One region of the Limosilactobacillus walteri genome, then DNA from elsewhere that is predicted to be linked to it. Evidence: predicted binding sites of a transcription regulator. Region 1 holds the regulator's gene; the other holds the start of a gene.

The links. The regulator LexA, encoded in region 1, represses DNA repair genes until DNA is damaged. The targets are predictions, from matches to a motif close to CNAACANNTGTTNG.
Region 2: the regulator LexA is predicted to act here: its motif matches at 3,291-3,304, upstream of parE (DNA topoisomerase IV subunit B).

Annotation. Positions count from the first base shown of each region.
Region 1 covers NZ_QORN01000043.1:84-6,365, reverse strand. Annotated here, with positions in the region: gene DTK66_RS09445 (D-2-hydroxyacid dehydrogenase) at 1-150, opposite strand, end outside; gene DTK66_RS09440 (GIY-YIG nuclease family protein) at 156-446, opposite strand; gene DTK66_RS09435 (tRNA1(Val) (adenine(37)-N6)-methyltransferase) at 436-1,191, opposite strand; gene DTK66_RS09430 (lysophospholipid acyltransferase family protein) at 1,287-1,925, shown strand; gene DTK66_RS09425 (YneF family protein) at 1,973-2,200, opposite strand; gene DTK66_RS09420 (DUF896 domain-containing protein) at 2,274-2,525, opposite strand; gene lexA (transcriptional repressor LexA) at 2,654-3,280, shown strand; gene DTK66_RS09410 (hydroxymethylglutaryl-CoA synthase) at 3,333-4,490, opposite strand; gene DTK66_RS09405 (ribonuclease H family protein) at 4,525-5,202, opposite strand; tRNA gene DTK66_RS09400 (tRNA-Ser) at 5,363-5,450, shown strand; gene DTK66_RS09395 (hypothetical protein) at 5,965-6,147, opposite strand; gene DTK66_RS09390 (hypothetical protein) at 6,149-6,282, opposite strand, start outside.
Region 2 covers NZ_QORN01000019.1:103,444-109,725, forward strand. Annotated here, with positions in the region: gene topA (type I DNA topoisomerase) at 1-1,414, shown strand, start outside; gene DTK66_RS05775 (aldose 1-epimerase family protein) at 1,550-2,428, shown strand; gene plsY (glycerol-3-phosphate 1-O-acyltransferase PlsY) at 2,471-3,097, opposite strand; gene parE (DNA topoisomerase IV subunit B) at 3,320-5,341, shown strand; gene parC (DNA topoisomerase IV subunit A) at 5,362-6,282, shown strand, end outside.

The DNA.
Region 1 (6,282 bases):
GACTACCCCATTACTTCCCTTTGATAGCTCTGCGCTTTTTTCGTTTAATAATTCAGTAGTTGTCGCCACCGTAACTTCTGGATGCTCATTTTGCCATTCCTTAATATAAGGAACCTCATCACTATAAACACCGTATACGTAAATCTTCATAAATTTTAATTCCTCCGTAACTTTAAAATGCTAACACCATGTGCGCGCAAGAATTCTTCTTTCTGTTTTCGAGTTTGATGTTTGAAATAATATTCAGCATGTAATGCATCATGTTTTGACGCAAATTTTTCTGAATAAATAAGTTTTAAGGGATGACGTTTCTTCACCCGCGTATACTTTGCGCCACGATAACTCTGGTGTGTATGAAAGCGACGTTCAACATTATCAGTAAAACCACAATAAAGGCTATCATCAGCACAATATAATATATAAATATAATAATCTTTACTTGCCATATAAAAGCTCCTGAACAGCTGGTAAATATTTACCATCTTCTCCATGAACAATTAGTGGCGGAACGACCTTTATTCCTCCTGGCTTGCCATCTTTAATTACCTCAAGTAATAAAATGTTTGCATCGCGATCTGGTTTAGGGTAAATAAACCGCAATCGCTTGGGAGCCAGTCTATATTTTTGACATATAGTAAGAATCTCTGCCAAGCGATCAGGACGATGAACAAGGTATCCATGTCCATTCATTTTTAGCAGGCCACTCATTTGCTTAACAACTGTTGCTAAATCAGTTGCTATTTCATGACGAGCAATTGCCAAGGCCTTATTGGGATTCTTTTGACTTTGTGGTGTAACGGGAAAGTAAGGCGGGTTGCATAAAACGATATCAACCGAATCTTTGGGGATATAGTCATTTATGTTAGCAATATCAGTATTAATAACTGTATAACGATCTTGAAAACCATTTAGTAAAATCGTCCGCTCGGCCATATCAGCAATCTGTGGCTGTAATTCTACTTCCTTAAAATTTCCACCAAGTTTATTGTGCAAAAAAATGCCAATTGCACCATTTCCGGCACAAAGATCAACTACTTTTAATTTATGACGATGATTAGGCCGGACAAAATCGGCCAATAACACTGCATCCAACGAAAAAGCAAAACACTGTGGATTTTGAATTATCTGAACATCTTGGCTATATAACTGGTCAATCCGTTCGCCCTTTTTTAAAATCTTTTTACTTTCCATATTATCTCCATTAATTTTTTATACTTGCAAGTTTGTTTTTTTTTCGTCATACTGATGAACGAAAATATTATTATCTTATAGATTGGAAGATTAAAATGCTCTATACGTTTCTTGTAAAGATCGTTAACCCATTTTTAACGTTAATTAACGGTCGTCCCCAAATATATAATCAAGAAAATATTCCTGAGGGGAATTATATTATTGTTGCTCCTCACCGCACATGGATGGACCCTGTTTTATTAGCACTTGCCGTCTGGCCTAAGAAATTTAGTTTTATGGCTAAAAAAGAATTATTCAAAAATCCGCTTGCCAGCAAATTTCTAAGGGCCCTTAATGCTTATCCTGTAGACCGAAAAAATCCAGGTCCTTCCGCGATTAAAAAGCCTGTCACAATCTTGCGAAAAACTGACTTGTCAACGATTATTTTTCCTAGCGGCTCTCGTTATTCTTCAAAACTAAAAGGAGGCGCTACTGTTATTGCTAAGATGGCTAACGTTCCTTTAGTCCCCGCTGTTTATCAAGGGCCATTAAAATTCGGGCAGCTTTTCTCACGTAAACCACGTCATATCGCATTTGGCAAGCCAATTTATATTGACCGTAAGCAGCGCCTTACTCCTGAAGTACAGGCAGATTTAGAAAAACAAATGCAAGCAGCGTTTGACGACTTGGATAAGCAAATTAATCCGCAATATAAGTACATTATGCCTCCCAAGCCTAAAAATGATGACTTTTAATTAAGCGGTAATATAAAAGGATGTGATAAAAATCACATCCTTTTATATTACTTACGATTTGACTTTTTAGCTTGCGCCTTCATCGCTTGCATCATTTGATGTAGTTTACGACTTGATGGTTTTTGTCCCATTTGAAGCATCATCGTCCGCAGCATCTCTTCCGAAATCGGTGGATTATTGCGGAGGTAGTTTTCCATGTATTTCCGTGCACCAAAGAAGCCGATTACTAAGCCGACTAATAGTGCAAGAATCATTAGCATGATCGTCATACCCACAATTACTTCCTCCTTTGCTCGTTACTTATCCATCTTACACGAAAGAGCATTCTTTGAAAAGACCAAATCTTTTTTAATCGTCACGAAGACCTTTTTTACGCTGAACTTCACGAACCTTTTCTGGTGTAACTTCATTACCATCTTTATCAAAAATCCGCATCATTTCGATATTACTCCGCATTGCTTCACGAAAATTCTTTAAATATTTCTTTCGTAAGCGTTCCCGTTCCTTGGTTTCTTCTTCAGTCAAACCTTCTTCTTTATTTTTATGAGCCAGCTCATTAATCCGCTTCAAAAGTTCATCTTGTTCTTTTGATTCAGCCATTAATATCATCTCCTTGATAAAATTGATTTTACTTAGTTTATAAAACTAATGCAAATCACGAACGTACGTTTGAAATATACCTTCATCTATGATAAGCTTAACACAATTAATAATAATGAGGTGTCAATATGCCAAAGCCAGCAAAAAATAAACAAATGGCCGTACTTAATTATATTCATAAGCAAGTTGAAGATCATGGTTATCCGCCAACAGTTCGTGAGATTTGTAGCGCTGTTGGATTATCTTCTACCTCGACCGTTCATGGTCATATTACCCGCTTAATCGAACAAGGATTTTTACAAAAAGACCCTTCAAAACCACGTGCCCTTGAGATTACTCCCAAAGGACTGGACATTTTAGGCGTAAAACCTATGCAAAAAGAAATTCCAATGCTCGGTGTTGTAACAGCTGGTCAGCCGATCCTAGCTGTAGAAAATGCTACAGAATTTTTCCCGATACCTCCTTCGATCCAAGATAATAATGACCTTTTCATGCTTACTATTCGTGGAACAAGTATGGTAAAAGCTGGTATTTTTAATGGTGATCAAGTTATTGTTCGTAAACAATCCACTGCTAAAAACGGTGATATTGTTATCGCAATGAACGATGATAATGAAGCAACTTGTAAAAGGTTTTTTAAGGAAAAAACACGATTCCGTTTACAACCAGAAAACGATACCATGGAACCAATTTTCTTAGATAATGTAAAAATTCTGGGAAAAGTTGTCGGTCTATTTCGTGATCATATCTTCTAAATTAAAACGAAGCTGATTAACGCGTTTAACGCAATTAATTAGCCTCGTTTTTTTATTTTACCTCATAAATTCGTTGATGTTTTTTTTGTCCCTTTAGGATAAACGGTGATAAATCATCCGTATCGTCAAATTCAATATCTTCACTATTCATTCCTAGTTGACTACTAAACAACCTTTCGTATTCAGTTACCGAAACCTTTTGACGTTGTGCTAAGTCTGTTTCGATATCGTTCAGATATTTTTGATAACCTTCTTCTAAAATTCCAGTGTAGAATTCTCCTTCTGCCCCAGATCCATAGCTAAATAACCCAATTCTATCACCAGCAGCAAGAGACCCGTTTTGTAAGAGGGACATTAATGATAAGTATAATGAACCAGTATAAAGGTTTCCGACCCTTCTTGAATAGACTTGGCTTGCCGTTAACTGTTGGCGTAAACGTCTTGCCACCCTATCTTTACGATCTCCTAAAATTGATTCCAAGCCCTTTTTACCCATTTTTGTAAATGGCAAATGAAAAGTAAGCGCAGCAAAATCAGCTAAGCTATGTCCAGTAAGTTGCTGGTAACGAGTGAAGGTTTGCTTAAAAAAGTCAATATATACATTGGTAGAGTATTTACCATCGACTAACGCTTCGGTTGCGTATAGAGGCCGCCAAAAGTCCATGATATCTTTACTGTAAGCAACTGTCGTATCTTCAAGAGTTAAAATATGTGGATTTGCTGAAATAAGCATGGCAACCGCGCCGGCTCCCTGTGTAACTTCTCCTGGAGTATTCAAACCATAACGGGCTATATCAGTGGCGATCACTAATACTGTTTCTTGTGGATTAATTGCTACTAATCCTTTTGCAAACTGTATTCCTGCGGTAGCAGAATAACATGCTTCTTTCAGTTCAATTGTCCGTGTAAAATCATTTAATCCGAGTAAGTGTTTGATATAAATTGCACTTGCTTTTGAATTATCAATGCCTGATTCAGTCGCCACAATTAGGGTTGAAATATTCTTAATTAATGACGGTGTTAAAAGTTTTTTTGCTGCTGCCGCACCTAACGTAACAATATCTTGCGTTGGTGGCACGACCGCTTGCTGATCCTGTCCAATTCCAATTGTAAATTTGTTAGGATCAACATTACGTGACTCGGCTAATTCTACAAGATCCAAGTAGTTATTTGTTGTTGCAAAAGCCATCTTATCAATACCAATTCTCATTTTCACTCACCCTTATTTACAAATATTTAGTACATTACATCTGATCCATTGTATGATTTAGTAATTCATCAACACGGTTATTTCCGACATTAACGGAGTGCCCCTTTGTCCATTCAAAATGCAGGTTCGAGAATTTAGGCAATATTTTCACAAGTGCCTGCCATAATTCTTGATTTGCCACTGTTGTTCCTCCTGCAGTTTTCCAACCACGGCGTTGCCATCCACTTAACCAGCCTTTCATAAGAGGATCTAACACATAATGAGAATCTAACGTCGCAATAATGGGCATTTCTTGTAACCCAAGCTCAATTAGCTTATTGAGTGCCTGAAGTAAAGCCGTTACTTCCATTTTATTATTAGTTGCACCATACTCTCCTGCAGTATCGGTGTATACCTGTTCCCCATTCTGAATTAAGTAAGCCCAAGCTGCTTTGTCATTACTTTTTACATGCTGACCAAGTTTATTCCCGTGATTACGCGAGCCACCATCTGTATAGAGCCAAATAGCATTAGAAGGGAAACTATTGCTAGCCTTTCCTTTTGATAACAATTGCGGCGTTTGATTATTAAGCCAATCATTAGCCTCTTTTAAGGTTTTAAAACTTTTAAAACGCGCATTAGGATATCCGCTAACTTGCTCTTGACATTCCGCCCAGGTTTGATAAATTCCAGGCTGTCGTCCTTTTTTTACTACATAATATTTTTTTACCATAACTATCCTCTAATCCAATGCATTTTAACATATAGGATATCATATCAACAAGAAAGCATTTTCGCAAAATTGAACTCTTAATGATATATTTCCTTGCCTCCTCACTTTAATAACTGCTTTACGTAACATTATTTTTTTGTTACAATAATTAAGTTGATATGGAGACATACTCAAGTGGCTGAAGAGGACGGTTTCGAAAACCGTTAGGCGTGTAAAAGCGTGCAGGGGTTCAAATCCCCTTGTCTCCTTTATCTAAAGTTTTGCTGATAATCAATAGTTGTTAAAGCATTGATATATCAGCATTTTTAATTTTAGGTTTACACTATAGAACGCTATTTTTAATTAATTCTGCGGAAAAAATGCGGAAAAATAATTTAACTTGTCAGCATGGTGGGCTACTGGTATTCAGTAGTCTTTTTATTTTTGTTGTCAGAATTTTTTAAGATTAAACATCCCCAACAATATTTTTTGTCTAAAACGGGGATGATTTAATTATTCTTGCTAATGTAATTGTTGATATATCAGCAATCATTAATAATAGCCCCCCTACCCTAAAATTTTAAAAATTATCGCCTGCGTGTAAGACGATTGAAATGTGTGCGCTCTTTAACGTGAGGAACAGGGGGCGGGGGATGTTATAATTAATTTTGGTTTTATTTATATCTCAAGGGCGCTCTCACAGTAGAGCGTCTTTTTTAGTGCAATTTAAGCAGTTTTTACAGCGTAAATAAAAAGACAACTAACATATTTCGTTAGCTGTCCTCAAGCGTTCAATTTTTCTTGCCGTTGTTTGATACAGTCTAATAGCATATCAAGGTCTTCTTGTGTTGCATCCTTTAAGATAAAGTTTTTAGCAACTGAACGGCGGTTAATATACTGTACCTGTGCTTTGTTCTTACTACGATACCTGTTGATTGCTTTATGTTGTGACTCTGTAAGTGCCATCTTATTTCCTCTCAATCTTAAATTCAAAGAGCTTCTTGCGCTTGTCCTTTGGTGTGTGAAGCCACGTCTTGAACTTCTTAACGTCTTGTTTCCACATTGCTAGCGTCTCACGTGGAGAGTAAACATCTAGGGAAA
Region 2 (6,282 bases), on a different contig from region 1:
CTTGAAAAATAATGATGATGTTCAAAAGGTCCTTGCTAAGATTGATAAGAAAAAAGATTTTGAAGTTACAAAAGTTACTAAACGGGAGCGGCGGCGGCAACCGCAACCGCCATATACCACGTCAACAATGCAGCAGGATGCTAACCGGCGCTTGAATTTCCGAACGCGAAAAACAATGATGGCCGCGCAAATGTTGTATGAGGGAATTGATATTAAAGAAGGAGCACCAGTGGGGTTAATCACCTATATGCGGACGGACTCTACCCGAATTGCATCAGTGGCAAAGCATGAAGCATCAAATTATATTCATGAAAATTATGGGAGCGAATATGCAGCTATTAAGCCGGTGAAGGGAAAATTACCTGAAGGAGCTCAAGATGCTCACGAAGCAATTCGACCAACTTCTGTGTATCGGACGCCGGCTAAAATGAAGCAGTACTTAACGAATGACCAATACAAACTGTATAGCTTAATTTGGTCGCGATTTGTTGCTAGCCAAATGACAGCAGAAGTAATTGATACTATGAGCGTAAATTTACAGCAGAATGGTGTTGACTTCCGTGCAAATGGGTCTAAGGTTAAATTTCCTGGTTTTACTAAAGTTTATAAGCGTGGTAACGAAAAAGATAACGTATTGCCAGAATTGACAGAAGGCGATCATGCACAGATGATTAAGGATGATCCGGCACAGCACTTCACACAACCACCTGCTCGGTATACAGAAGCGGCACTGATTAAAACCTTGGAAGAAAATGGTGTTGGACGACCGTCAACTTATGCTCCAACTCTGGATACGATTCAGCGGCGTTATTATGTCCGGTTAGTATCGCGACATTTTGAACCTACCGAACTTGGTGAAATTGTAAATACAATTATTGAAAAGCAGTTCCCAGATATTGTAAATGTTCAATTTACCGCAGACATTGAAGGTAAACTTGATGAGATTGAAGAAGGAAAGCAAAATTGGATTAAAGTAGTCGATAAGTTCTACCAACCATTTTCTAAAGAGGTCGATGCAGCTGAAGAAGAAGTTGACAAAATTGAGATGAAAGATGAATTGGCTGGTACTGACTGTGAAATTTGTGGCGCCCCCATGGTAATTAAAATGGGACGCTATGGTAAGTTTTACGCTTGTTCACGGTTCCCTAACTGTCGTAATACTAAGGCAATTGTAAAGGATATTGGAATTGCTTGTCCTAAATGTAAAGTAGGAACTGTTGTTGAGCGGAAGTCAAAGAAAAATCGAACTTTCTATGGTTGTTCCCGTTATCCTGATTGTGACTTTGTTTCATGGGATAAACCGATTGGCCGAAATTGTCCGAAAGATGGTCATTTTCTTGTTGAAAAAAAGGTCAAGGGAGGTAAGCAAGTTATTTGCCCTAACGGTGACTACGAAGAAGAAATTCAAAAGTAAAAATCTTTTGGCAATTTTACTTAATTTTACTAGTAAAAGCTATTGAAAGAGCTTCCAAAATCTGCTATTGTGCGTTTGGAAGCTTTTTTGTATACTTAATGTTAAACGCTTATCATTTGAAGGGATCGATAACATATGATTACTTTACAGAACCAACAATTAACTATTCAAATTAACGAATTAGGTGCCCAGTTACATAGTATTAAGCGTCTGGACAATCAGATTGAATACTTATGGCAGGGTGACCCCGCTTCATGGAAACGGCAAGCGCCCATCCTTTTTCCTTTTGTTGGGCGTCTAAAGAATGATCAATATAGCTATGCCGGAAAAACTTATCATCAGACTCAACACGGCTTTGCTCGAGATCGGCAATTCAATGTTATCGAACAAACGCCGACAATGGTAATAATGGAACAACATGATGATGATAAAACCTTGCAGGTATTTCCGTTTTCCTTTAACCTTCAAGTAAAGTATGAATTACAGAATAATAAGTTGGCGGTTAGCTATCGGGTAATAAATCCAAGTGCGGATAAAACTTTAATTTATGCAATTGGGGCCCATCCGGGATTCAATATGCCATTAACGAAGGCGGGAGTTTTTAACCGTACAAAGTTAAGCGTTTGGCCAGCGGAAGAGTATTCACGGGTACTTTTGGAGGGACCTTATAATGACTTAGAGCATCCGCAACTAATTGACATGAAAGAAGCACGAATGCTTGATCATGATGATTTTAATCACGATGCCATCATTTTTAAGACAGATGGCGGTCACTTTACAGCAAAATTGACGGACACGGTGGTTAATCATGGAGTAACTGTTGATACTTTTGATACTGAATATGTTGGCATTTGGTCCCAATATCCAGCGACGGCACCATTTGTGTGTGTTGAACCTTGGTGGGGAATTGCTGATAATATAAATGCTGATGGTACTTTATTGCATAAACAAGGAATGCACCGCTTAGCACCAGCAGAAGAAGATAATTATAAGTTTAGTATTGAACCATTTTAAAAATAAAAATGAGAGGCAACAAAAAATGCTGTCCTCTCATTTTTATTTTTGCTTTTTTTGCCGTAGATAATAACCTAAGCCAAACTTAACCATTGACTCTTTTCCTGACAAAATTCGATGAATATTTGATATGTGCCGATAGACGACAATTGCTGTTAATATTCCGGCGACAATTGCTAATATCCAATCGCGGGTAAAAAGGGCGATGATAAAAATTGCAGATATGCCGACCATACTTGCCATACTAACCATGCTGGTTAGGCAAAGAACGGCAATGAAGATTAAGCAGGCAATTAAGAAAAGAAGCGGGTTGTAAGCCAGCAAAATACCAGCGCTGGTTGCAACGGCTTTACCACCTTGAAAGTTATCGAAAATTGAGGCTGTGTGTCCCAAACTGGCAAACAAACCAATCAATAACGGATTGACTGTTCCAGAAACACCTAAAAAGTATGGTTGACTGGCAGCAAGGGTCCCCTTTAGCACGTCAATAATAAGGACGACAACACCAGCTTTGAAGCCAAGAGTTCGAAAGGTGTTGGTAGTCCCGATATTGCCGCTACCAAGTTTACGAATATCCTTATGGTAAATATATTTTCCAATCCATAGACCAGTGGGAATTGAGCCGAGTAAATAGGCGATGATAATCATCCCGAGAATTTTAAAAATCATTATAAATAGCTCCTTAATAATAGCTTCCACAGCTTTTAAGCATAGCATGAATAAAGACTTTTCACCACTGGTAACCTAAGATTTATAAAATGAATTTGCTAAAGCGCGAACTTTTGAGTATCATTCAATATGGATTGAATTTGTTTAGTTTTTATCTTTACAATCAATAAACGTAAATGGTACAATAATTTTTCGAACATACGTTTAGATATTAAATTGGCAATGGGAGGTCATTTTGTGGCCAAAAAAGAAGTAACATATGATGCCTCATCGATTCAAGTATTAAAGGGTCTTGAGGCAGTACGAAAACGTCCGGGAATGTATATTGGATCAACAGATTCACGAGGATTACATCACTTAGTATACGAAATTGTGGATAATGCCGTTGATGAAGCATTATCAGGGTATGGTGATGAGATTAATGTCACAATTGAAGCAGACAATTCAATAACGGTTCAAGACCATGGTCGGGGGATGCCAGTAGGTATGCATGCGTCAGGTAAACCAACACCTGAGGTTATTATGACCGTATTACATGCAGGTGGAAAATTTGGACAATCTGACGGTTATAAGACATCAGGGGGGCTTCACGGGGTAGGAGCTTCTGTAGTTAATGCTTTATCGACTCACTTAACCTTAACAATCGTTCGTGATCATGTACGCTATCAAGAAATTTTTAAGAATGGTGGTCAACCAGTAGGTAGCTTAAAGAAGCTTGGTAAAACCAAAGCTGGCAATGGTACTACAGTTTCTTTTAAACCAGATCCGAAAATTTTTTCAACAACTGTTTATGATTACAACACTTTGGCTAACCGACTACGTGAATCGGCATTCTTGCTTAAAGGGATAAAGATTACCCTTACTGATAAACGTGCAGGGCAAGAAAAACAAGAAGTATTTCAGTTTAATGATGGAATCCAAGAGTTCGTCTCCTATCTCAATGAAGGTAAAGATATTTTGGGCAAGACCCTTTATTTTGATGGTAAACAGGATGGTGTAGAAGTAGAAGTAGCGGCACAATATAACGATGGATATTCAGAGAGCCTCTTATCTTTTGTTAATAATGTTCGGACTCCCGATGGCGGAACTCATGAAGCGGGATTTCGCAGTGCCTGGACAAAGACGTTTAACGAATATGCTAAAAAAGTTGGCTTACTAAAGGCTACTGATAAAAATTTGGAAGGTAGCGATGTTCGCGAAGGTCTTACTGCAGTAATTTCGGTACGAATTCCAGAACGATTACTTCAATTTGAAGGGCAAACAAAGGATAAGCTTGGAACACCAGAAGCACGTAAAATTGTGGATGCCATTGTAAGTGAACAACTTGGCTATGCGTTAATGGAAAATGGCGACTTTGCACAAATGCTGATTCGGAAAGCATTAAAAGCACGGGAAGCACGGGAAGCTGCCCGAAAAGCACGTAATCAAGCCCGTGGTGGAAAACGCAAGAGCAAAAAGGAACGTAACCTTTCCGGAAAGCTAACACCGGCTCAATCTAAGAACGCAAAGAAAAATGAACTTTTCTTAGTCGAGGGTGATTCGGCGGGAGGATCTGCAAAACAAGGCCGTGATCGAAAGTTTCAGGCAATCTTACCATTACGAGGAAAAGTTCTTAACACGGAGAAGGCTAAACTTGATGATGTTCTTAAAAATGAAGAATTAAATACAATTATCTATACCGTTGGTGCTGGTGCCGGGTCAGAGTTTAATGTTGACGATGCAAATTATGACAAGATTATTATCATGACTGATGCCGATGATGATGGTGCTCATATTCAGATTTTACTTCTGACTTTCTTTTACAAGTATATGCGTCCGATGATTGAAGCAGGGAAGATCTATATCGCATTGCCTCCGCTTTACCGCATTCAGCGCGGACGGGGGGCAAAGACACAGATTACATATGCGTGGACAAATGATGAATTAGCTAAAATGTCCAAAGAAATGGGTAAAGGCGCTCAACTGCAACGATTCAAGGGTCTTGGCGAAATGAACGCCGATCAATTATGGGAAACAACTATGAATCCTGAAACACGAACCTTGATTCAAGTACGGATTGAGGATGCAGAATTAGCGGAACGACGGGTTACAACGTTGATGGGGAATAAAGTCGAACCACGGCGTGAATGGATTGAAGAAAATGTTCAGTTTACATTAAGTGACGATCAAGAGTCCGATAAACTTGTTGAGAATAAAGGTCAATTGCCTCCTTCAAAGGAACCGACAATCAACACATGGAATTAAAGAGAAGGGAATAAAGCTTTGTGAGAAACGGTAAAATTGAAAGCATGACGCTGGAACAGATTATGGGTGATCGTTTCGGACGTTATTCAAAATCAATCATTCAAGAGCGAGCATTGCCAGATATTCGTGATGGTTTAAAACCGGTTCAACGGCGAATTTTATTTGCCATGAATAAAGACGGCAACACATACGATAAAGGATTTCGTAAGTCTGCTAAGTCTGTTGGTAATGTCATGGGTAATTTTCACCCGCACGGAGATAGTTCAATTTATGAGGCATTAGTGCGGATGAGTCAGGACTGGAAACTCCGTGAACCATTAGTTGAAATGCATGGTAATAATGGTTCAATGGACGGGGACCCGCCTGCTGCTATGCGTTATACTGAGGCACGTTTGAGCAAGATAGCGGGCTTGATGCTTCAAGATATTGATAAAGATACGGTCGAAATGACCTTAAATTTTGATGATACGGAAAAAGAACCGACCGTTTTACCCGCCCGTATTCCTAATTTGTTGGTAAATGGTGCCACCGGGATATCAGCTGGTTATGCTACTGAAATTCCAACGCATAATCTCAGCGAGGTACTAGATGCCTTAATCTATTTAATCAAACATCCAACGGCTTCTCTTGATAAATTAATGGAATTTATTCCAGGACCTGATTTTCCAACAGGAGGAATTATCCAAGGAATTGATGGAATACGAAAAGCTTATCAAACGGGCCGGGGCCGCGTGGTTGTTCGCGCTAAAACGGAAATTGAAACTTTGCGGGGCGGACGTCAACAAATCAATGTGACTGAGATTCCCTATGAAGTAAATAAGGCACAATTAGTTAAGCGGATTAATGATTTACGGTTAGCTAAAAAGGTCGAAGGAATTGCAGAAGCGCGGGATGAGACTGATCGAAGCGGTCTGCGGATTGCTATTGAGTTGAAGCGGGGC